Regions from separate parts of the Streptomyces sp. NBC_01537 genome, predicted to be linked through region 3. Evidence: riboswitches for the same ligand, from Rfam matches in the RefSeq annotation. Region 3 holds a riboswitch; each other region holds the start of a gene.
What was found. Region 3 has a riboswitch for cyclic di-AMP ahead of OG607_RS27965 (transglycosylase family protein). Riboswitches for the same ligand answer to the same signal wherever they lie in the genome.
Positions count from the first base shown of each region.

Region 1: it holds a riboswitch for cyclic di-AMP, as region 3 does, so the genes downstream of both, OG607_RS11555 (M23 family metallopeptidase) here and OG607_RS27965 (transglycosylase family protein) in region 3, are expected to answer to the same signal.
Region 2: it holds a riboswitch for cyclic di-AMP, as region 3 does, so the genes downstream of both, OG607_RS02140 (transglycosylase family protein) here and OG607_RS27965 (transglycosylase family protein) in region 3, are expected to answer to the same signal.
Region 4: it holds a riboswitch for cyclic di-AMP, as region 3 does, so the genes downstream of both, OG607_RS19865 (M23 family metallopeptidase) here and OG607_RS27965 (transglycosylase family protein) in region 3, are expected to answer to the same signal.

Region 1 is NZ_CP109392.1:2,487,289-2,492,880, reverse strand. Features, by position in the region: gene OG607_RS11565 (M16 family metallopeptidase) at 1-29, shown strand, start outside; gene OG607_RS11560 (M16 family metallopeptidase) at 26-1,414, shown strand; cyclic di-AMP (ydaO/yuaA leader) riboswitch at 1,624-1,776, shown strand; gene OG607_RS11555 (M23 family metallopeptidase) at 1,791-2,636, shown strand; gene OG607_RS11550 (GntR family transcriptional regulator) at 2,835-3,521, shown strand; gene OG607_RS11545 (HPr family phosphocarrier protein) at 3,697-3,978, opposite strand; gene OG607_RS11540 (GNAT family N-acetyltransferase) at 4,105-5,592, shown strand, end outside.
Region 2 is NZ_CP109392.1:408,749-414,340, reverse strand. Features, by position in the region: gene OG607_RS02160 (SDR family NAD(P)-dependent oxidoreductase) at 1-293, shown strand, start outside; gene OG607_RS02155 (aldo/keto reductase) at 304-1,314, opposite strand; gene OG607_RS02150 (ThuA domain-containing protein) at 1,366-2,067, opposite strand; gene OG607_RS02145 (cytochrome P450) at 2,092-3,330, opposite strand; cyclic di-AMP (ydaO/yuaA leader) riboswitch at 3,687-3,873, shown strand; gene OG607_RS02140 (transglycosylase family protein) at 3,878-5,044, shown strand; gene OG607_RS02135 (SAM-dependent methyltransferase) at 5,246-5,592, shown strand, end outside.
Region 3 is NZ_CP109392.1:6,056,485-6,062,076, forward strand. Features, by position in the region: gene OG607_RS27940 (nucleoside triphosphate pyrophosphohydrolase) at 1-117, shown strand, start outside; gene OG607_RS27945 (DUF6479 family protein) at 216-587, shown strand; gene OG607_RS27950 (endonuclease V) at 616-1,326, shown strand; gene OG607_RS27955 (cytochrome P450) at 1,336-2,601, shown strand; gene OG607_RS27960 (transglycosylase family protein) at 2,838-3,668, shown strand; cyclic di-AMP (ydaO/yuaA leader) riboswitch at 3,900-4,061, shown strand; partial or broken gene OG607_RS27965 (transglycosylase family protein) at 4,065-4,415, shown strand; gene eno (phosphopyruvate hydratase) at 4,538-5,592, shown strand, end outside.
Region 4 is NZ_CP109392.1:4,308,229-4,313,820, reverse strand. Features, by position in the region: gene OG607_RS19870 (extracellular solute-binding protein) at 1-1,171, shown strand, start outside; cyclic di-AMP (ydaO/yuaA leader) riboswitch at 1,390-1,541, shown strand; gene OG607_RS19865 (M23 family metallopeptidase) at 1,553-2,770, shown strand; gene OG607_RS19860 (hypothetical protein) at 2,849-3,124, opposite strand; gene OG607_RS19855 (DUF6227 family protein) at 3,247-3,975, opposite strand; gene OG607_RS19850 (PfkB family carbohydrate kinase) at 4,544-5,446, shown strand; gene OG607_RS19845 (hypothetical protein) at 5,455-5,592, opposite strand, start outside.

The DNA.
Region 1 (5,592 bases), 3.6 Mb from region 3:
ACGAGGACGAGGAAGGCGCGGACCAGTGACCGACGTCGCACCCACCATGACGTTCCACCCGCAGCCGCAGGCCGGAGAGCCCAAGCCGTGGGACTTCCCCGCCCCCGGCCGCGGAGCCCTGCCCAACGGCCTCACCGTGCTCCGCAGCCACCGGCCCGGCCAGAAGGTCGTCGCCGTCGAGGTGCTGCTCGCCGCCCCGCTGGACGCCGAGCCCGAGGGTCTGGACGGCGTGGCCACCATCATGGCCCGCGCCCTGTCCGAGGGCACCGACAAGCTCGACGCCGAGGAGTTCGCCGCCGAGCTGGAGCGCTGCGGCGCCACGCTCGACGCGGCCGCGGACCACCCGGGGGTGCGGGTCTCCCTGGAGGTCCCCGCGTCCCGCCTCGACAAGGCCCTCGGGCTGCTCGCCGATGCCCTGCGGGCCCCCGCCTTCCCCGACAGCGAAGTCGAGCGGCTGGTCAACAACCGCCTCGACGAGATCCCCCACGAGCTGGCCAACCCGGCCCGCCGCGCCGCCATGGCCCTGTCCAAGGAGCTCTTCGCGCCCACGCTGCGCTGCTCCCGGCCCCGCCAGGGCACCGAGGAGACGGTCGCCCGGATCGACGCGGCGGCGGTGCGGGCGTTCTACGACGCCCACGTGCGGCCCTCCACCTCGACGGTCGTCGTGGTCGGGGACCTCACCGGCATCGACCTGGACGCGCTGCTGGCGGAAACCCTGGGGGAGTGGACCGGCAAGCCCGCCGAACGGCGCGCCCTGCCGTCCATCACCTCCGACGACCGTGCCCGGGTCGTCATCGTCGACCGCCCCGGCGCCGTCCAGACCCAGCTCCTCATCGGCCGCACCGGCTCCGACCGCCACGACCCCGTGTGGCCGGCGCAGGTGCTGGGCACGTACTGCCTCGGCGGCACCCTCACCTCGCGGCTCGACCGCGTCCTGCGCGAGGAGAAGGGCTACACCTACGGTGTACGCGCCTTCGGCCAGGTCCTGCTGTCCACGCCCGAGGGCACCGGCGCCTCGCTGCTGGGCATCAGCGGGTCGGTGGCCACCGATGTGACGGCCCCGGCTCTCGGCGACCTCTGGCAGGTCCTGCGCACCCTCGCCGCGGAGGGCCTCACGGACGACGAGCGTGATGTCGCCGTCCAGAACCTCGTCGGCGTCGCCCCGCTGCGCTACGAGACCGCCTCGGCGGTCGCCGGCACGCTCGCCGACCAGGTCGAGCAGTTCCTTCCGGACGACTTCCAGGCGCAGATGTACGCCCGGCTCGCCCGCACCGGCACGGTCGAGGCGACGGCGGCGGCCGTCAGCGCGTTCCCCCTGGACCGGCTGGTGGTCGTCCTCGTCGGCGACGCCTCCGCCATCGCCGAGCCGGTCGGCGCGCTCGGCCTGGGCCCGGTCGAGGTCGTCCAGGCCTGACCCGCCGGGGTCCCCCAGGTCCTCAAGCGCCGGTGGGCTGATTTTCAGCCCGTCCGGCGCTTGAGGACCCGCCCGGAGGGCGTTCGGGACGGTAAGAGCACGCGTGTGGCATACCGCACAGTTCGCCCGTTTTATTTGGTTCTCCGTGCGAAGCGCGGTTAGCGTCGGCCAGCGTTGCCCGTCAGCACCAGCCGCGTCCCGCGGCACCGGAGCAACCATCGCCGAGTCCCCGCAGGGCGTGAGCCTGGGGAGCCGGGGACCCATCTGTCCCCCTGGGGTGAATCGGGCGCGATGAGCGCCCGTAGGAGACCTTCCTGCTCCGAACCCGTCAGCTAACCCGGTAGGCGAGAAGGAAGGAAAGGATCCCGCCTACCCCATGGCGCATACCGTTCGCACGACCCTGGCCTGCGCTGCCGCGCTGGCCGTCACGCTCGCCATACCCGCCGGTGCGGAGGCCGCAGAGGCGAACCGCACCGCCTTCGCGCAGTGCGCCACCGTCACCGGCACGATCGCCGAGCACATCGCACAGCAGGCGGACGCGCAGCACAAGGCGGCCCACAAGAGCCGCGCGATCCACAAGGCGCACGTGGCCCACGCCCTGAAGGCGGCCAAGGCCAAGGCGCAGGCGAAGGCGAAGGCCAGGGCCAAGGCCAGGGCGAAGGCCGCCCACGCCGCGCACACGGCCCACGTGGCGAAGGCCCACGCCGCCCATGTCGCCCACGCGGCGAAGGTGGCCGCCGCGAAGCGGAAGGCGGCCGCGGCGCGGTCCTCGCGGTCGCAGGCCCGTACGACCCTGACGACAGGCGCGCGCAGCGCGAGCGGCTGGATGAAGCCGGTCGGCTCCTACGTGTCGACGCCGTACCACGCCACCAGCAGCCTGTGGTCCTCCGGCTACCACACGGGCGCCGACTTCGTCGCGGCGACCGGCACGCCGGTTCGCGCGATCGGACCGGCGACGGTCGTGCAGGCGGGCTGGGGCGGCAGCTACGGAAACAACGTCATCCTGCGCATGTCGGACGGGATGTACGTGCTGTACGGCCACCTCTCCTCGATCGGCGTCTCGGCCGGCCAGAGCGTGAGCGCGGGCAAGCAGCTCGGCCTGTCGGGCGCGACCGGCAATGTCACCGGGCCGCACCTGCACTTCGAGGTGCGCACCACCCAGAGCTATGGCTCGGATGTCGACCCTGTCGCGTACCTGCGCAAGCACGGCGTGACGCTCTGAGCGGCTGACGTCCGACGATCCCCCCCCCACAGCGAAGGCCCCGGTTCCCCCGCCGGGGCCTTCGTGTGTCCAAAAATACTCGCTGAATTTGGGGCTGCCGTCGAAATCCCGGTTGTGCTGGAATAGAGTCGCCGCAGAAACGCCGACGGTTGCGTTACGCGGAGATTAAACCGGACGGGGAATGAAGGGACCGGCGATGTGGGATCGGATGTGAACGGGACGGGCGGCGCTGGGCGTCGTATTTCCGCCCAGGCGGTGTGCACGGCGATCCGTGACGACATCATCAGCGGCTTCTATCCGCCGGGCGGCCGGCTGACCGAGGAGCTGCTGGCCAAGCGGTACGGGGTGTCCCGGGTGCCGGTGCGCGAGGCGCTGCGCACGCTGGAGTCCGAGGGGTTCGTACGCACTCGCAGACACGCCGGGGCGTCGGTCGCCGAGCCCACCGACCAGGAGGCCGCCGACCTGCTGGAGATCAGAGGGCTGCTGGAGCCGCTGGGTGCGGCGCGTGCCGCCCAGCGCCGGACGGAGGCGCACATCAAGGTGCTGCGCGGTCTGGTGAGACTCGGGCAGGAACGTTCTCTGCAGGGGCAGTTGTCCGATCTGCCCTCGCTGGACAGCTGGTTCCACGAGACGCTGGCCCAGGCCTCGGGCAGTCCGACGCTGGTCGCGTTGCTCACCCAGCTGCGGCACAAGATCGCATGGGTGTACGCGGTCGACTCGCCGGGCCGCGCCGTGGAGTCCTGGGAGGAGCACGGGGCGATCGTGGACGCGGTGGCGCGCGGTGACGCGGAGCGGGCCCGCAAGCTGGCGGCGGGGCACGTGGAGCGGGCGGCGGGGGCCCACCGGCTGCGCCGCACGGGCCGCGCCGGTGCCGTGAGGAACTAGAAACACGGTGTAAACATCCCGCGTTGCCTCGTTTAACAGAAGTGCCGTATACAACTGTAGAGAATAGTGGCAGCGCTATTCGCATGCGTAATTCTGATGAGCCCTGCACGAATACGGCCGCGTAAATCCGGACGGATTTACGCGGCCGTGTCTTTCCGGCGCCCGCCGGATGGTTTCAGACCGTCTCCGGGAGTTCGTCGAGCCCCTTTGTGACCAGCTCCGCGAGCTGGTCGAGCGCCGCCTCGGCGCCCTCCGCCTCGGAGGCCAGCACGATCTCCTCGCCGCCCTGCGCGCCGAGGCCGAGCACGGCCAGCATGGACGCGGCGTTGGCGGGGGTCCCGCCGGGCTTGGCGATCGTCACGGCGACGCCGAGGGCCATCACCGAGCGGACGAAGATCGAGGCGGGACGTGCGTGCAGGCCCTCCGGCCAGCCGACAGTGACGAGGCGCTCAGCCATGGTGTTGCCCTTCGGGTCGTTCCGGGGTTGTCTAGACCATTCTTCCACGATCCGGAGGTCCGGTCGCAGGCCGGTCTGTCCGTCATATCGTCGCACTGATCCCGTACGTCCCCTTACGCTGGCCCCATGACCATTCCGCCGTCCTCGCGGCCCTATCCCGTGCACTGGGAGGCGGATGTCGTCCTCCGCGACGGCGGCATCTCCCACGTCCGACCGATCACCCCGGACGACGCGGACCGGCTGGTCAGCTTCTACGAGCAGGTCTCCGACGAGTCCAAGTACTACCGCTTCTTCGCCCCGTACCCCCGCCTGTCCGCCAAGGACGTGCACCGCTTCACCCACCACGACTACGACGACCGGGTCGGCCTGGCCGCCACCGTCGGCGGCGAGTTCATCGCCACCGTGCGCTACGACCGCACGGAGGAGGGCCAGGCCGAGGTCGCCTTCCTGGTCCAGGACGCGCACCAGGGGCGGGGTGTGGCCTCCGCCCTGATGGAGCACATCGCGGCCGTGGCCCGGGAGCGGGGCATCCGCCGCTTCATCGCGGAGGTGCTGCCCGCCAACCGCAAGATGATCAAGGTCTTCACCGACGCCGGCTACACCCAGCAGCGCAGCTTCACCGACGGCGTCGTACGCCTCGAACTCGACCTGGAGCCCACCGACGCCTCCCTCGCCGTCCAGCGGGCCCGCGAGCAGCGAGCCGAGGGGCGGTCCGTGCAGCGGCTGCTCGCGCCCCAGTCCGTGGTCGTGATCGGCGCCGGACGCCGCCCCGGCGGCGTCGGCCGCACCCTGCTCCGCAACATCGCCGCCGCGGGCTTTACCGGCCGCCTGCACGCCGTCAACCACTCCTTCACCGACGACCAGGGCACCGTCGACGGCGTTCCCGCCTACCGCTCGATCACCGAGATCCCCGAGCCCGTCGACCTCGCCGTGCTCGCCGTGCCCGCCGAGCGGGTCCCCGAGGCCGTCGCCGACTGCGGCGAGCACGGCGTCCAGGGCCTGCTCGTGGTCACCTCCGGCTACGCCGAGTCCGGCGACCCGGCGGGCCGCGAACGGCAGCGCGCGCTGGTGCGGCAGGCCCGCTCGTACGGCATGCGCGTGATCGGCCCCAACGCGCTCGGCATCCTCAACACCTCGCCCGCCGTACGGCTCAACGCCTCGCTCTCCCCGGAACTGCCCGCCACCGGGCGGCTCGGCCTGTTCACCCAGTCCGGAGCGATCGGCATCGCCGTGCTGTCCGGGCTGCACCGGCGCGGCGCCGGGCTGTCGTCCTTCGTCTCCGCGGGCAACCGCGCGGACGTCTCCGGCAACGACATCCTCCAGTACTGGCACGACGACCCGGCCACCGACGCCGTCCTGATGTACCTCGAAACCCTCGGCAACCCGCGCAAGTTCAACCGCCTCGCCAAGCGCACCGCTGCCGTCAAGCCCGTCGTGGTCGTCAAGGGCGCCCGCCACTCCGGCGCCGTCCCGCCCGGCCAGCTCGTGGCCCCCGCCCGGATCCCCGACAGCACGGTCTCCGCGCTCTTCCGGCAGGCCGGTGTCATCCGCGTCAGCACGGTCACCGAACTCGCCGACGCCGGGCTGCTGCTGTCCTTCCAGCCGCTCCCGGCC
Region 2 (5,592 bases), 5.6 Mb from region 3:
TCCAGCAGGACATCGCGGGCCGAAGCGGGGGCGTCCACGTCATGGCCCTGTGCCCCGGCTGGGTGCACACCGAGTTCCACGAGCGCTCGAAGATGGACAAGGCCGCCGTGCCGGACTTCATGTGGCTCGACGCGGACACGCTGGTCGCCGCCGCGGTCCGGGACTTCCGGCGCGGCGTCGGGGTCAGCGTGCCCGACGTCAAGTACAAGGCGCTGGTGGGCCTGAGCAAGGCCATCCCGCGCGGGCTGTCCAACCGGATCTCGGCCCGCTCGGGACGGCGCTACAACCAGTAGGCGGGAACGCCTACGGGATCTCGACCCCGCCGGCTTCCGAGATGCGGTCGATCTCCGCGAGCTCGCCCGCGGTGAGCGGCGCGGACTCGATCGCGGCGAGGTTCTGGTCCAGCTGGGACACGCTGCTCGCGCCGATCAGGACCGACACCACCCGGGGGTCGCGCAGCACCCAGGCCAGGGCGAGCTGGGCGAGGGTCTGGCCGCGCTGCTCGGCGATCTTGTTGAGGTCGCGGAGCATGGTGAGCCGCTGCTCGCTGAGGGCGTCGCGCTTGAGGAAGTGGCCGACCGCCATCCGTGAGTCGGCAGGCACCTCGCCACGCAGATAACGGTCCGTCAGCAGTCCCTGGGCGAGCGGGGAGAAGGCGATCAGGCTGGTGCCGGTCTCGCCGATGGCGTCCAGGACGCCGGCCTCCAGGCCGCGGTTGAGCATGCTGTACGCGGACTGGTGGATCAGCAGCGGGGTGCCCAGCTCGCGCAGGATCTCCGCGGCCCGGCGGTGCTGGTCGGCGGGGTAGTTGGAGATTCCGGCGTACAGGGCCTTGCCCTGGCGTACGGCGGTGTCCAGGGCGCCCATGGTCTCTTCGAGCGGGGTGTCCGGGTCGAAGCGGTGGGAGTAGAAGACGTCGACGTAGTCCAGGCCCATGCGGCCGAGCGACTGGTCGAGGCTGGCGAGCAGGTACTTGCGGGATCCCCATTCGCCGTACGGGCCCGGCCACATGTCGTAGCCTGCCTTGGTGGCGATGAACAGCTCGTCGCGGTAGGGGCGCAGGTCGTCGCGGAACAGGGTGCCGAAGTTGGCCTCGGCGGAGCCGTAGGGCGGGCCGTAGTTGTTGGCGAGGTCGAGGTGGACCACGCCCCGGTCGACGGCGCGGCGCAGGACGGCGCGCTGGGTCTCCAGGGGAGCGGTGTCGCCGAAGTTGTGCCAGAGGCCGAGCGATACGGCCGGGAGGCGGACGCCGCTGAGGCCGCAGCGGCGGTATTCCATGGAGTCGTATCGGTCTTCGGCCGCGAGGTAGCTCACGCGAGGGCTCCTGGGTACGTGCTGTGAAAGAAAATGTGCGGGATTGGGAGGCTACAGGCCGCGCCCGGCTGAATCCATCACGTAGCGCAGCCCGCCCAGCAGGTGACGGCGGAAGTCCGGATCGGCGTACGACTGCCGGGAGTGGCCCAGCGCGGTGTAGAAGACCCGGCCGCCGCCGGGGGTGTCGCTCTCGCGGCACCACACCAGGGGGTGGTCGGCGCCCATGCCGCCGCCCTGGTAGGAGGATTCGTCGGCGGACGCGAGCACCCGCACCGAACCCCGGGGGCTGGCCCGGAAGTCGTACCACTCGTCGGTGAACGGCCAGCGCGGGCCCAGGTGCTCGGTGGCGGGGTGGGCGTGGTCCTCGACGGTGACCACGCCCGGCTGGAGGTCGGGGTGGCGGGCGAAGCGGGCGCCGAGCAGGTCGCCGTAGTACGGCCAGTCGTACTCGGTGCAGGCGGCGGCGTGCACCCCCATGAAGCCGCCGCCCGAACCGGTGTACTCCGTCAGGACCTTGCGGCCCGCGGGCGTGAGGACGTCGCCGCTGGTGGAGAGGAAGACCACGGTCCGGTACACGTCCGGGCCCGCCGCGAGGCCGTCGGCGAGGACGTCGGGGTCCTCGGTGGCCTCGACGGCGAAGCCGTTCGCGTCGCCGAGGGAGCGCAGCGCCGCGATCCCGTCGGGGATGGAGTCGTGGCGGTAGGCGGTTGTCCGCGTGAAGACCATGATCCGGGCTGAAGGCGGAGAGATCATGGCCCACACAGTAGAAGACGCTTTCTATCGTGGCCAGACGCAGGGCAGCGCGCGGTGGCCGTGGGAGATGAAGGAGCTGACCGGCTCCAGTTCCTCCGGCGGGACGGCCAGGGCGAGGCCGGGGAACCGCTCGAACAGGGCCGGCAGTGCGATCTCCGCCTCCAGCCGGGCCAGCGGCGCGCCGAGGCAGAAGTGCACGCCGTGGCCGAAGGCCAGGTGCTCCTTGCCGGGCCGGGTGACGTCGAAGCTGTCGGCGTCCTCGCCGTGTCGTCGCGGGTCGCGCCCGGCGGCGGCGTACGAGGCGAGGATCGGGTCGCCCCTGGCGATCGTGACCCCGCCCGCCTCGATGTCCTCCACCGCGTAGCGCAGCGGCAGGTGGGCCAGCGGTGCCTCGGTGCGCAGGGTCTCCTCGATGACGTCGCCCCAGGTGACCCGGCCGGAGCGGACCAGCTCCAGCTGTGCGGGGTGGGTGAGCAGGGCGTGGACGGCGTTGTCGATGAGATTGACGGTGGTCTCGTGCCCGGCGGCGATGATCAGCAGCATGGTGTCGAGCAGCTCGGACTCGCTCAGCGCGGAGCCGTCCGCCCCGTCTTCGGTGTCGCGCGCGGCGATCAGCGCGCTGGTCATGTCGTCGCCGGGCTCGGCCCGCCGCAGGGCCGCCAGCTCGTTGAGGATCGCGTACATCCGGTGGTAGTTCGCCAGTGACTCCTCGGGGGTGATCGAGGTGTCGAAGCCCCGGTCCACGCAGGTGCGCAGGCCCGGGCGCAGGTTCTCCGGGACGCCCATCAGCTCGCTGATCACCTGGATCGGGATCGGATAGGCGTATCCGGCCCGCAGGTCGGCCGGCTGTCCGTCGGGGGTGGCGGCCAGCTCGTCCAGGAGCCCGCCCGCGATCGCCTCGATCCGGGGCCGCAGGGCGGCGGTACGGCGGGCGGTGAAAGCCGGGGCGACCAGCCTGCGCAGCCTGCGGTGGCTGCTGCCGTAGGCGGTGAGCATGCTGGTGACCGCGACCCAGACGAACAGCGGCCAGTCCTGCGGGATCTCGCCCTTGATAAAGGCCGGCCAGTGCTGCCGGGCGTCCTTGGAGACGCGGGGGTCGGTCAGCAACTGCTTGAGTTCCTCCTGGCCGGTCACCGACCAGGCTTGGATCGCGCCGGGCAGTTCGACGCGGGTGACGGGGCCACGTTCCCGTAAACGGCTGCCTTCCGCGTGAATGTCGGTTCCGGCGGGGTCGAGAATCAGCGGAGGTTGCGAAATCGTCATGCACAAAACATGCACCGCGGAGCCGCTTTCCATGCGGCATCGGAGCAGTTAGGGACAAATCGCCCATGCGTGACGGGCGTCACTGGTGAAATACCGTGCGGAGTTCCGCTGTCACCGTGCGTCCATTTCGAGCCCGCCGGGTGACTCCATAAAACGGACAAGTTACGGACAGTCAGTGTTTTGTGTACGCAGAGCGGACACGTCTCACCGAAAGTCATCGAATTCTCATCCCCAGTTGCGGCTTTCTTGATCCTATGTTTGAGCGCCTTGCTCATGCGCGACACCGTCGTTTAGCTTCACAGTCCCGCAGGTCAAATACCCGCGGGATTCTGTCGGGCGGAACGCCTAATCCTGCCGCCGTCCGAGAGCCGGAACCTTTAGCACTTACGGCAGGAGCGGGGGACCCAGGTAATCGCCGTTCCATGAGGTCATGGCACGGCTAGGGGTTAAGTCGCTGCGCACCGACGGTAATTCGGTGTGCCCGCGGCCGGGCATCTCCAGCCCGAACCCGACAGCTTACCTCGCAGGCGTCGGAGAGGAATTCTGCATGCCCGCAAAGGGAAAGCACCGTCGCGTCCGTTCAAGCCGTCTCACCCGATTCGGCGTCGCCGCCGGCACGACCGGTGCGGCCATCGCGCTGCCGATGGTCGGCGCCACCGGCGCCCACGCGGCCTCTGTGAGCACCTGGGACAAGGTCGCCGCGTGCGAGAGCACCAATAACTGGAGTATCAACACGGGCAATGGCTTCTACGGCGGCCTGCAGTTCACGCAGAGCACCTGGGCCGAGTTCGGCGGCCTGAAGTACGCGGCACGCGCCGACCTCGCCACCAAGGCGCAGCAGATCGCCATCGCCGAGAAGGTCCTGGCCGTCCAGGGCCCGGGCGCCTGGCCCGTGTGCGGCCCCAAGGCCGGTCTGACCAAGGCCATGGCCGACACGTCGGGTTCCGCGGCCGCCGCCACGAAGACCACCACCACGACCACCGCGAAGAGCACGCCGAAGGCCACCACCAAGACCTCGTCGTCCGCGGCCTCTTCCTCGAAGAGCACGGGTGCGACCTACAAGGTGGTCAGCGGTGACACCCTCGCCGGGATCGCCGACGACCACGACGTCACCGGTGGCTGGCAGAAGCTGTACGCCGCCAACAAGAGCGTCATCGGCGGCAACCCGAACCTGATCTACCCGAACCAGGTGCTGACCCTCGGTCAGAAGGCCGCGGCGCAGAAGAAGGCGGCCTCCTCGGCCGCGAAGTCCTCCACCTCGACGACTTCGACCACGAAGTCCTCCGCCTCCGCCCAGAGCACCTCCTCCGGCTACACTCGTCCGGTCGACGGCGCCGTCCTGGGCACCGCCTACCACACCGCCGGCTCCATGTGGGCCAGCGGTTACCACACCGGCCAGGACTTCGTCGTCGGCACCGGCACCAAGGTCAAGGCCGTCGCCAACGCCACCGTCGTCTCCGCAGGCTGGGGCGGCGCGTACGGCAACCAGGTCGTCATCAAGCTCGCCGACGGCAAGTACGCGCAGTACGCGCACCTGTCCGTGATCTCGGTCTCGGCCGGCCAGAGCGTGTCCGTGGGCCAGCAGCTCGGTCTGTCGGGCGCGACCGGCAACGTCACCGGCCCGCACCTGCACTTCGAGATCCGCACCACCCCGAACTACGGCTCGGACATCGACCCGCTGGCGTACCTGCGCGCCCACGGCGTCAGCATCTGACACAAGCTGACCTGAGCCGATCTCAGAACGGCAGTCCCAAGGCAAGTGCCTGTCACCGCGGCGGCGGAGACAGGCACTTGCCTTTGTCCTGTGACCGAAACGGACCTCATATTTCCGGTTGTTGTTCCTTCTCGAACTGGCGATCAGTAGCCTCATCACATCAACTGCCGCCGTACGCCTGACGAGCTGGAGACACAGATGGTGGAGCGTCCCGCCTGGGCCCCGCAAGGCATCGACATCTCGGTGCCGAGCGTGTCCCGCATCTACGACTACTACCTGGGCGGTTCGCACAACTTCGAGGTCGACCGCGAGGCGGGGCGGCAGGCGATAGAGGTCTTTCCGGGACTGCCGAAAATCATGCAGGCCAACCGGGCGTTCATGCGCCGCGCCGTCAGATACGCGGTGGACCAGGGCGTCACCCAGTTCCTCGACATCGGCTCCGGCATTCCCACCTTCGGCAACGTCCACGAGGTCGCGCAGGCCGCCAGCCCCGGCGCCCATGTCGTCTACGTCGACCACGACCCGGTCGCCGTCGCGCACAGCCGGGC
Region 3 (5,592 bases):
CGGCTGCTCGCCCTCGCGGTCGCGGCCGAGGCCGCCGGCCTGGATCCGGAGTCCGCGCTCCGGGAAGCGGCCCGCCGCTACCGGGACGCGATCCGCGAGGCGGAAGCCTCCGGCTGACCCAGGGGGCTCCGCCCCCTGGACCCCCGAACGCCCTGCGGGCAGCCGGCCGCCCGCAAGGGATGTTGCTGGGGCCCGCACGGGGGTACAAATAGGGCATGAGTGCACTGGAGCAGGTTCACCTGGCCATACCGCACGATTACATCGTCGGCATCGTGCCACTGGTGGTGGGATTTTTCCTGGTCGGGATACTGGTCGGCGCCGTGGCCGTGGGCTTCTGGGCCCGGGACAAGGAGCTGCCGCCGGAGCAGAAGCCGCAGCTCCGGGCAGGGGCGTGGCACAAGCGCGAAGAGCTGGGGAAGGAAACGACGCCGGATCACGGACCGGGGCATCAGGACGGGGAGCGGCACGGGCTCACCGAGGCCCGGGAGGTGGACGAGTGGGAGCCGACGCCGGACGGGTCGCGACGGCTGCCGCATTCCATGAAGGGCTTCGGCAACTGGGGCTCGCACTCGGCGCGCCCGTCGTAGCCCTTAGGCGCTGGCCTAGCCTTGCCCCATGCGTATAGAGGTACCCCACGCGTGGCCGGCGGACGAGGCCGAGGCGGTGGCCCTGCAGAACAGGCTGAGAAACGCGGCCGACCATGCCGGTCCGGGACCGCAGCAACCGCGTCTGGTCGCGGGCCTGGACGTGGCCTACCGGGGCGGCAATGGGGCGGTGGGCGACGAGGTCGCGGCGGCCGTGGTGGTGGTGGACGCCGGGACGCTGGCGCCGGTCGAGGAGGCGACAGCCGTCGGGCGGGCGACGTTCCCGTATGTGTCCGGGCTGTTCGCCTTCCGGGAGCTGCCGGTGCTGATCGAGGCCCTGAGGAAGCTCCGTACGACCCCTGACCTGCTGCTCTGCGACGGTCAGGGCCTGGCCCACACCCGCCGCTTCGGACTGGCCTGCCACCTCGGGGTGATCACGGGCATCTCGACGGCAGGGGTGGCCAAGACCCCGTACCCGGCGGCCTACCAGGCCGGACACCTCGGCCGCGCCCGTGGCTCGTACGCGGACCTCAAGGGCGGCAGGGACGGCATGACGACCCTCGGCCGGGCGCTGCGCACACAGGACGGTGTGAAGCCGGTGTACGTATCGACCGGCCATCGGATCAACCTGGACACGGCCTGCCGCCACGTCCTCGCGCTGGCCCCGAAGTACCGGCTGCCGGAGACGACCAGGCTGGCCGACCGCCTGAGTCGTGACGCCCTCGCTCTCGCCCTCGGCTAACGTCATCAGGTGCATGAGAAAGCTGTGACCGCCGCCCCGGAAACCCCGCAGGCCCCGGAACTGTTCACCTGGGAGTTCGCCACCGACCCCTACCCCGCGTACGGGTGGCTGCGCGAGCACTCGCCCGTGCACCGCACCACCCTCCCCAGCGGGGTCGAGGCGTGGCTGGTCACCCGCTACGCGGACGCGAGGCAGGCGCTCGCGGACGCCCGGCTCAGCAAGAACCCGGTTCACCACAGCGAACGCGCCCATGCGAAGGGCAAAGTGGGGATCCCGGGTGAGCGCAGCGCCGACCTCATGACGCATCTGCTGAACATCGACCCGCCGGACCACACGCGGCTGCGCCGACTGGTGTCGAAGGCGTTCACGCCGCGCCGGGTCGCGGAGTTCGCGCCGCGCGTGCAGGAACTGACCGATCGCCTCATCGACGGGTTCGCCAAAACCGGTGAGGCGGATCTCATCCATGAGTTCGCGTTCCCGCTGCCGATCTACGCGATCTGCGATCTGCTCGGCGTCCCGGCGGAGGACCAGGACGACTTCCGGGACTGGGCCGGGATGATGATCCGGCATGGCGGCGGGCCGCGCGGCGGGGTGGCCCGGGCGGTGAAGAAGATGCGGGCGTATCTGCTGGAGCTGATCCACCGCAAGCGGGCGGATCCCGGCGACGACCTGATCTCCGGCCTGATCAAGGCCAGCGACCATGGCGAGCACCTCACCGAGAACGAGGCGGCGGCGATGGCCTTCATCCTGCTGTTCGCCGGATTCGAGACCACCGTCAACCTCATCGGCAACGGCATGTACACGCTGCTCCGGCACCCCGAGCAGCGCGCCGCCCTCCAACTGGCCCTGGCCGAGGGGGACACCGCGCTGCTCGCGACCGCCGTCGAGGAACTGCTGCGCTACGACGGCCCGGTGGAGCTGGCGACCTGGCGCTTCGCGACCGAGCCGCTGACGATCGGCGGCCGGGCGATCGCGACCGGCGACCCGGTCCTGGTCGTCCTGGCCGCCGCCGACCGTGATCCGGCCCGCTTCGAGAGCCCGGACGCCCTGGATCTCACCCGCCGCGACAACCAGCACCTCGGTTACGGACACGGCATCCACTACTGCCTCGGCGCGCCGCTGGCCCGCCTTGAGGCCCAAGCCGCGCTTGCGACGCTACTGACCCGATTGCCCGATTTGGCACTGGCCGTCGAACCGTCCGAGCTGCGCTGGCGGGGCGGTCTGATCATGCGTGGACTGCGAACTCTTCCCGTCGGTTTTGCTCCTGAGCGGTAACCACAGCTTGAGCAGCGGTGATACGGAAACTGACACTGCGTCAATACCGTGATCTCGGCGTGATCTCCGATACATCGACTTGTGATGCCATGGCCAACGCGACTACGTTCGGCCGTCGTCGCAATCTTCGTAACTCCGAGAAAGGCGATCGCATGCTGAAGTCCGGGAACGGCCGTCACCGCAGACCGCGCCAGGCGCCCACCGCAATGGTGGCTGTCGCGGCGACCGGGGCAGGGATGGCACTCCCACTCTTCGCTGCGAGCGGCGCGCAGGCCGCCGATTCCACCGCCACCGACACCGCCAAGGTGAGCACGACGGTCTGGAACGCCGTCGCGCTGTGCGAGAGCGGCGGCATATGGAGCTCCAACACCGGCAACGGCTTCTACGGCGGACTGCAGATCGTCCAGGAGTCCTGGGACAACTACGGCGGCGACGACTACGCGGAGCGCCCGGACCTCGCCAGCCAGAACGAGCAGATAGCCGTCGCCGAGACGATGCTCGACGAGCTCGGTCCGGACGCGTGGCCGACCTGCGCCGACAGCTCCGGCCTGACGGCCGCGCTCGGACTGGATGACGTCACCGACGAGCCGTCGGACACCGCAACCGACACCGGCACCGACACCTCCACCGACGACGCGACCGACGGGACCACGGACTCCACCGCCGACGACACCGCTTCCCCGAGCCCGTCGTCCACCGAGTCCAGCGAGTCCGCATCGCCTTCCACCTCGGCGTCCTCCTCCGCTCCGGCCAGGAGCCAGGGCCGGCACGCCAAGCCGGACGGGACGGAGACCTCCGCTTCGTCCGCCGCAACAGGCGCGACCCAGCAGGTGGCTCAGGCGAGAGCGGCCTGGGGTGAGCTCACCCGCACCACCGTGACGACCAAGTCGGCGACCTCCACCGCGGACGCCAAGCGCTACCGCGTCGAAGCGGGCGACACGCTGTGCGACATCGCCGCCGAGGAGAACGTGGCCGGCGGATGGCGCGCGCTGTACGAGGCCAACAAGGCGGTCATCGGTGACGATCCGAGTGTGATCCGCTCCGGACAGTATCTGACGGTGGGCTAGCCCCTGTGACAAGCCTCTCCCGGGGCTTTGGTTCCACAGTGTCCGTTCAGCACCCTTTCACCCACTCTCACCTGGAATTCTGTGAAATTCCCGGGTGGGAAAAGGTCGTTGAGTGCCGATCTTGGGGGGATTGTCCCGACGGCCCCGGTCTGTTTACGGTCGTCATCGCTCGCCGCCGCGGGCCCCGCCGGTCAGTACGCCGAATCCTGCCGCCGACCGACGGGAACAGTCGACGCGAAAGCGCCGTAGGCAGGAGCGGGGGACCCAAAGGTTCGCCGCCATGCGCATGACGCGCATGGCTAGGGGTTAAGCAGCGCTGCGCATGCGGCGTTGCCGGGCACTCATCCGGCCCGAACCCGACAGCTGACCTCGCAGGCGTCGGTGAGGAACCAAGCAATGCTTCGTCGTGTCTCCAACGCCTCCAAGTCCGTCCGTCTCGCCGTTCTCGGCGCCATCGCCACCACCGCCGTCGCGGTGCCGCTGATGACCGCCACGACCGCCTCGGCCGCCACCACCTCCGCGTGGAACCGGGTCGCGATGTGCGAGTCCACCGGCAACTGGAGCATCAACACGGGCAACGGCTTCTACGGTGGCCTGCAGTTCACCAAGTCCACCTGGGCCGCCTTCGGCGGCACCAAGTACGCCGCCCGCGCCGACCTGGCCACCAAGTCCCAGCAGATAGCGATCGCCGAGAAGGTCCTGGCCGTCCAGGGCAAGGGCGCCTGGCCCGTGTGCGGCAAGAACCTCTGATCCCGATCCCCCGGGTCTCCCGGACCGGGCGCGCTCATCCCTTGAGCGTGCCCGGTCCGCGCTTTTCGCGTCGGTTAGGCTCAGCACGAAAAAGAAGAGACATCCAGAAGGAGACTCACGTGCCGTCCATCGACGTCGTCGTAGCCCGGGAAATCCTCGACTCGCGAGGCAACCCCACCGTCGAGGTCGAGGTCGGCCTCGACGACGGCAGCACCGGTCGTGCCGCCGTTCCGTCCGGCGCCTCCACGGGCGCCTTCGAGGCCCTCGAGCTCCGCGACGGTGACAAGAGCCGTTACCTCGGCAAGGGCGTGGAGAAGGCCGTCCTCGCCGTCATCGAGCAGATCGGCCCGGAGCTGGTCGGCTACGACGCCACCGAGCAGCGCCTCATCGACCAGGCCATGTTCGACCTGGACGCCACCCCCGACAAGTCCTCCCTCGGCGCCAACGCCATCCTCGGCGTCTCGCTGGCCGTGGCCCACGCCGCGTCGGAGGCCTCCGACCTGCCGCTGTTCCGCTACCTCGGTGGTCCGAACGCGCACGTCCTGCCCGTCCCGATGATGAACATCCTCAACGGTGGCTCCCACGCCGACTCCAACGTCGACATCCAGGAGTTCATGATCGCCCCGATCGGCGCGGAGTCCTTCTCCGAGGCCCTGCGCTGGGGCGCCGAGGTCTACCACACCCTCAAGGCGGTCCTGAAGGAGCGCGGCCTGTCCACCGGCCTGGGCGACGAGGGCGGCTTCGCCCCCAACCTCGACTCCAACCGCGCCGCTCTCGACCTCATCGTCGAGGCCATCAAGAAGGCCGGCTACACCCCCGGCCAGGACATCGCGCTCGCGCTCGACGTCGCCGCCTCCGAGTTCTACAAGGACGGCTCCTACGAGTTCGAGGGCAAGGCCCTCTCGGCCGCCGAGCTCACCGCGTACTACGCCGAGCTCGTCGCCGCGTACCCGCTGGTCTCCATCGAGGACCCGCTCTTCGAGGACGACTGGGACGGCTGGAAGACCCTCACCGAGCAGCTCGGCGACAAGGTCCAGATCGTCGGCGACGACCTCTTCGTCACCAACCCCGAGCGGCTGCAGCGCGGCATCGACAGCGGCACGGCCAACGCGCTGCTCGTCAAGGTCAACCAGATCGGCTCCCTGACCGAGACCCTCGACGCCGTCGAGCTCGC
Region 4 (5,592 bases), 1.7 Mb from region 3:
GCTCCACCCCACCCGCCCGGCCCGGATCGTCGAGCTTCCCAACGCCACCGACGACCAGCGCAGCGAACTCATCGGCGCCCTCCAGTCCGGCAGCGCCACCTACGACGTCGTCAACCTCGACGTCACCTGGATTCCCGAGTTCGCCGACAGCGGCCTCATCCGCCCGCTCCCCGCGTCTGCCCTGCCCGACGACGACTTCCTCCCCCAGGCGGCGGCCGCCGGCCGCCGCAACGGCCGCACTTACGCCGTCCCCTTCAACACCGACGTCGGCCTCCTCTACTACCGCACCGACGACCTCCTCAAGTCCGGCACCCGCCCCTCCGACCTGGCCGCCTACCACTCCGTCGGCGACCTGCTCGCCGCCGTCCGCCCGCTCTCCCACAACACGTACACAACCCAGCTCGCCGCCTACGAGGGCCTCACCGTCAACACCCTCGAAGCCTTCTGGACCGCCGACGTGAACCTCGTCGACGGCGAGGGCCGCTACACCGGCACCGAGGACGACCTCCGCAAGGGCCTGGACGAGCTCAACCGCCTCACCACCGCCAACTACCTCAACCCCGCCTCCCTCGAAGCCGACGAATCCGTCTCCCTCGCCCAGTTCACCCAGGGGGCCAGCGTCCTGATGCGCAGCTGGCCGTACGCGTACAACCGCCTCGACGCCGCCCTCGACCCCTCCTCCCCGCTCACCCGCTTCGGCGTCGCCCGCCTCCCCGGCGTGGCGGCCCTCGGCGGCCAGAGCCTGGGCGTCTCGGCGACCAGCACCCGCCCGGACGACGCCGCCGAGCTGATCCGCTTCCTCACCAGCCGCTCAAGCCAACGCGAGCTCCTCCAGGCGGGCTTCGCGCCCGCCCGCCGCTCCGCGTACGGCGTCGAGGACTCCGCCTGCACCCCCGCCAACCCGGCCGCCTGGTACTACGACCGCCCGGTCCGCAAGGGCTCCGAGCCGTCCGCCTCCCCATCCCACGAGGGGGAGCGCCCCGGCTACACCACCCTCCTGTGGTGCGCCCTGCGCGAGGCCCGCGCTCGACCCGCTACCGCCCACTACGTCACCTTCACCCGACTTGTCCAACGTGAGGTACATCGCATGCTCGCCACCCACGACCCGGGAGTCGACGCGACCGCGCACCGACTCCAGGAACGGCTGGCCAGAGCGCTGGGCGGTCGCTGAATCGTCACGGCGGGTGACCGTGCGTAAGCCCCCCATAACATCTGACGCATACTCACATCTCCCTCCGGTCACAGCAGTCGCAAACCTTTGCCCCCATACACCCGTTCCATCCGCATAGATTCCTGCTGTGAACTCCCTGAACGGGCTTGGAATTCACCCGCGCCTCTATTAACGTTCGATAACGCAGCGCGGTCGTCCCGCCGTCGAACAGACAGCACCGCGCGGCATTGCCGAATCCCGTCCGCGGGAACCGGGGAACCACCACTTGGGGTGAATCAGGGGCAGCCTCGCGGCAACGAGGCGGCCTCCGTAGGAGACCTTCCTGCTCCGAACCCGTCAGCTAACCCGGTAGGCGAGAAGGAAGGAAAGGACAACGCACGCGTGGCGTCGAACAACCCTGCCCTAATACCCGGGGCCCAGCAGCACCAGGACCAGCAGCACCAGTACGTCGAATGGGACACCGCCGAGTGGAACATGGCGGCCGGCTGGACGCCCCCCGCGACCGAACAGGCCGCACCCACCAAGAACGCCGTCGACGGTTGGGACACCGCCGAGTGGAACATGTCAGCCGGCTGGGCCGAGCTGCGCGAGGCGGCCGCGGCCGCCGGGCTGATGGCCGACGAACTGGCCGCGGAAGCAGCCGCCAAGGACGAGGCCCCCGAGCCCCACGAGCAGGCCGAGTCGTACCAAGCGCCGTACGAGCCGGGCGAGCCGTCCGAGACGCCGTACGAGACCTGGAACCCCACCCGTGAGTCGACCGCCCCTCCGCGCGGCCGCCACAAGGTCGCCAAGCCGGGCCTGTTCGGCCGCCGCCGCGGGTCCGCCGTCTTCGGTGTCGCGGCGGTCGCCGCCCTCGGCGTCGGCAGCGGCGTGGCTACGGCGGAGGGCCACAACCCGCTCGCCGTCTCACTGCCGGACCTGCCCGACGTGTCGAGCGTCCCCGGCATCGGAGCGCTGGTGAGCGCCGACGAGACGCCGGCCGCCGACCCGGCCGACAACCTCGGCATCGACGCGGGCGAAGCCCTGCGCACCCGCATCCTCGACCAGGCCTCCGCACAGAAGTACGCCGCCGACAACGCGGCCGCCGTCGCGGAAGCCAAGTCCGTCGCCGCCGAGAAGGTCCGCGCCCAGGCCGCCGCCCACAAGGCCGCCGCCGCTGCCGCCAAGAAGAAGGCCGAGGCCGCCCGCCTCGCCGTCCTGGCCAAGCAGTACGTCAAGCCGGTCGCGTCCTACACCCTCACCGCCGGCTTCGGCGAGTCCAGCTCCCTGTGGTCGTCCACCCACACCGGCCAGGACTTCGCCGCCCCCACAGGCACCCCCGTCAAGGCCATTCACGGCGGCACCATCACCTCCGCCGGCTGGGCCGGCTCGTACGGCTACCGCATCATCCTCACCCTCGACGACGGCACCGAGCTGTGGTTCTGCCACCTCTCCTCGATGACCGTCACCTCGGGCAAGGTCTCCACCGGCGACACCATCGGCCGCGTCGGCTCCACCGGCAACACCACCGGCCCCCACCTCCACCTCGAGGTCCGCCCCGGCGGCGGCGACCCCATCGACCCGCTGCCGTGGCTGCGCGCCAAGGGCCTGCAGGTCTGAGCCCCGAGAAGCCCCGAAGGCCCTGCTGACACCCCCGACAGCAGGGCCTTCGGTTTGGGGGCCTCCGGGGGCCGAGGGCTACACCACGTAGTTGTAAACCGGCGAGATCCTCCGCTGCTCGGCCGGCTGCTGGATCCCGACCTGCTGGGTCAGCGGCAGAACGACCTCCAGGAACGCCTTCAGGTCGGCCTCCGTCTCCCACAGATCCACGATCCGCAGCCCGTCGTCCCCCGCTATCGCCACATGCGAGATCGCGCCCGGCGGCTTGCCGTCGCCGACCCCGGCCAGCTTGCGTACCTCCTCGTACTGCAGAGCGGTCGCACCCGGGAACTCGATCTCCACCAGGATCGCCATTAGGCGGCCTCCGTTCGCACATCTACGTACGTATTTACACCCCTACGTACCAATCTGCGCGAGCCCGGCCCCTCCCGCAATGGGAGCCACCGGGCGTGCGGAAGCACCCCGCCATGCCTGCGTCAGCCCTGTAACCCCTCAAGCCGCCCGTCGGCCGTGTCGCACGCGACCCGCTCGTCCTCGTAGACCTCGCACACCGGCCGCCCCTCGGGATTGATCGTGTGCTCGATCTCCCACAGGCTGACCTCCTCACCGGTCGCCAGCAGGAACGCGTGCTCGTACAGCGTCCAGCCCACCACCCGCCCGCAGGCGCGCAGATGCCGCCCGGTGACGTACGCGATGTCGTGGCCGATCGCCGACAGCAGTAACCGCCGCATCCGCTCCCCGGGCGCGTCCTGGTTCTCCGCCCGCCGCAGCACCCGCCACGCGTGGTCCGCCGAGTGCTCCTCCGTGTACTGCCGGGGGCACTGCGGCAGCTCCAGCGCCGCCAGCTCGGGCAGCCGGGCCAGCCACTCCGCCGCCTCCGCCTCCAGCTCCTCCGGGCTCGGGTCGCCGAAGCGCGCGTCGATCAGATACTGCGCCGCCGCCAGCGACACCTGGTCCTCGTACACCTCGTGCCGGCGGTCGTCGCCCGGCCCGGTGTTGTGCTCGATCTCCCACAGGACGAGAGAACTCCCGTCCTGCAGGAGGTAGTTGTGGCGCAGCGTCCGGCGGCTCAGCTTCCTCGGCGGGCCCTTTCGCTGCCGGAACGAGGCGAGTTCGGTGTGGGCCATCAGCGCGGTGGTCAGCCGCTCCAGCACCTCGTCGCCGATCTCGAACCCATTCCCGGCCCGCGCCAGCAACTCCTCCACACCCACCCCCTCCCCGCCTACCGGCCGCCCCGGCCCAGAGCCCGGCCCCGCCTCTCCCGGTCGTGCGTTCCCCATGCGGTCCTCCCGCTCACCATCTCGTACCGTCCCCGCACGTCCCCGCTGCCACAATGAGTGGGCACTCAGCGTAATGGCACGACCGCGCTCAGCGAAGGGCCCTCCCAGAAAAATAGTCCCGCAGTATGCGTAGGCCGTGCGTAAGGGGCGCCCGCCCCAGCCCTAGGCGCCCCTCAACCTCTCCCGCGCGACCGCTTCGCCATCAACGCGAACACAAACCCCGCCACCCCGATAACAACCCACCCCAGCGGCGCCCCCGACACCGCATCCGCCGTCTGCCGCGGCAACAGTGCCACCCCGCCCACCACCGCCAGCACCGCCACCACGCAACTGGCTCCAGCCATCATCAACAACCGCAACATCTCGGCTCAACCTCACCGCTCGTAGCTCGAAACCCGCCATCCCCCAACCGCAGTCACCCACCTGCCGGCCCACCCCGCCCGACGTTTCCCGCTACCCCACCGACACGGCCTCCGCAGCCTTACACTGACCGATGCCCCGTGCCCTTTTTGTCGGACTCTGCACTCTGGACCTGATCCAGCTCGTGCCCCACGTCCCGGCCGCGAACGAAAAACTCACCGCCCTCGCCCAGCTCACCGCCGCAGGCGGCCCCGCAACGAACGCCGCCGCCACCTACAGCCATCTCGGGAGTGATGCCACCCTCCTCACGGCGATCGGCTCTCACCCTCTTGCCGCAGCCATCACCCACGACCTGGCCAACTTGGGCGTCAACGTCATCGACCTGACCCAGGCCTCCCCCGAACCCCCCGCCCTCTCCTCGATCCTGGTCACCGCCGGCACCGGTGAACGTGCCGTAGCCTCCATCAACGCCTCCCAGCACAGTGCGCTCCCGCTTCCACGCGACCCAGCCGCCCTCATCGAAGCTGCCTCGCTCGTGGCATTCGACGCCCACCACATGGATCTCGCCCTCGCCGTGGCCCCGGCCGCCAGAGCCCTCGGCTGCCTCACCCTCCTCGACGGCGGCAGCTGGAAACCCCGCACCGAACACCTCCTGCCCTCCATCGACGTCGCCGTCTGCTCCGCCGACTTCCACCCACCCGCCGCCCCGTCCCCCACCCCCTCCGGCACCCTCGCCTACCTCCACGCCCAAGGCGTCCCCTACGCCGCCATCACCCGCGGCCCCGCCCCCATCCTCTGGTCCACCCCCGACGCCACCGGCGAACTCCCCGTCCCCCACCTCCCCGTCCTCGACACCCTCGGCGCCGGCGACGTCCTCCACGGCGCCCTCGCCCACCACCTTGCCGACGCCGCCCCCCTGGATACCCACCGCTTCACCCGCGCCCTCGCCCAGGCCGCCGAAGTCGCCAGCCGCGCGTGCGCGTCCTTCGGGACGCGGGCGTGGATGGAAGCCCCCGTTCCTCCGGGGCTTCCGTAAGGCCTGGCTCAGGCGCGCTCTCGCGAAGCCGTCCTCCACAGCACCAGTGCGCAGAGGCAAGACCCCGCTCCCAGCACCAGCAGCGCCACTGCACCGTCGGACAGCGAGCGCTCCACGCTGTCCGGCAGCAGCGCCAGGCACACGGG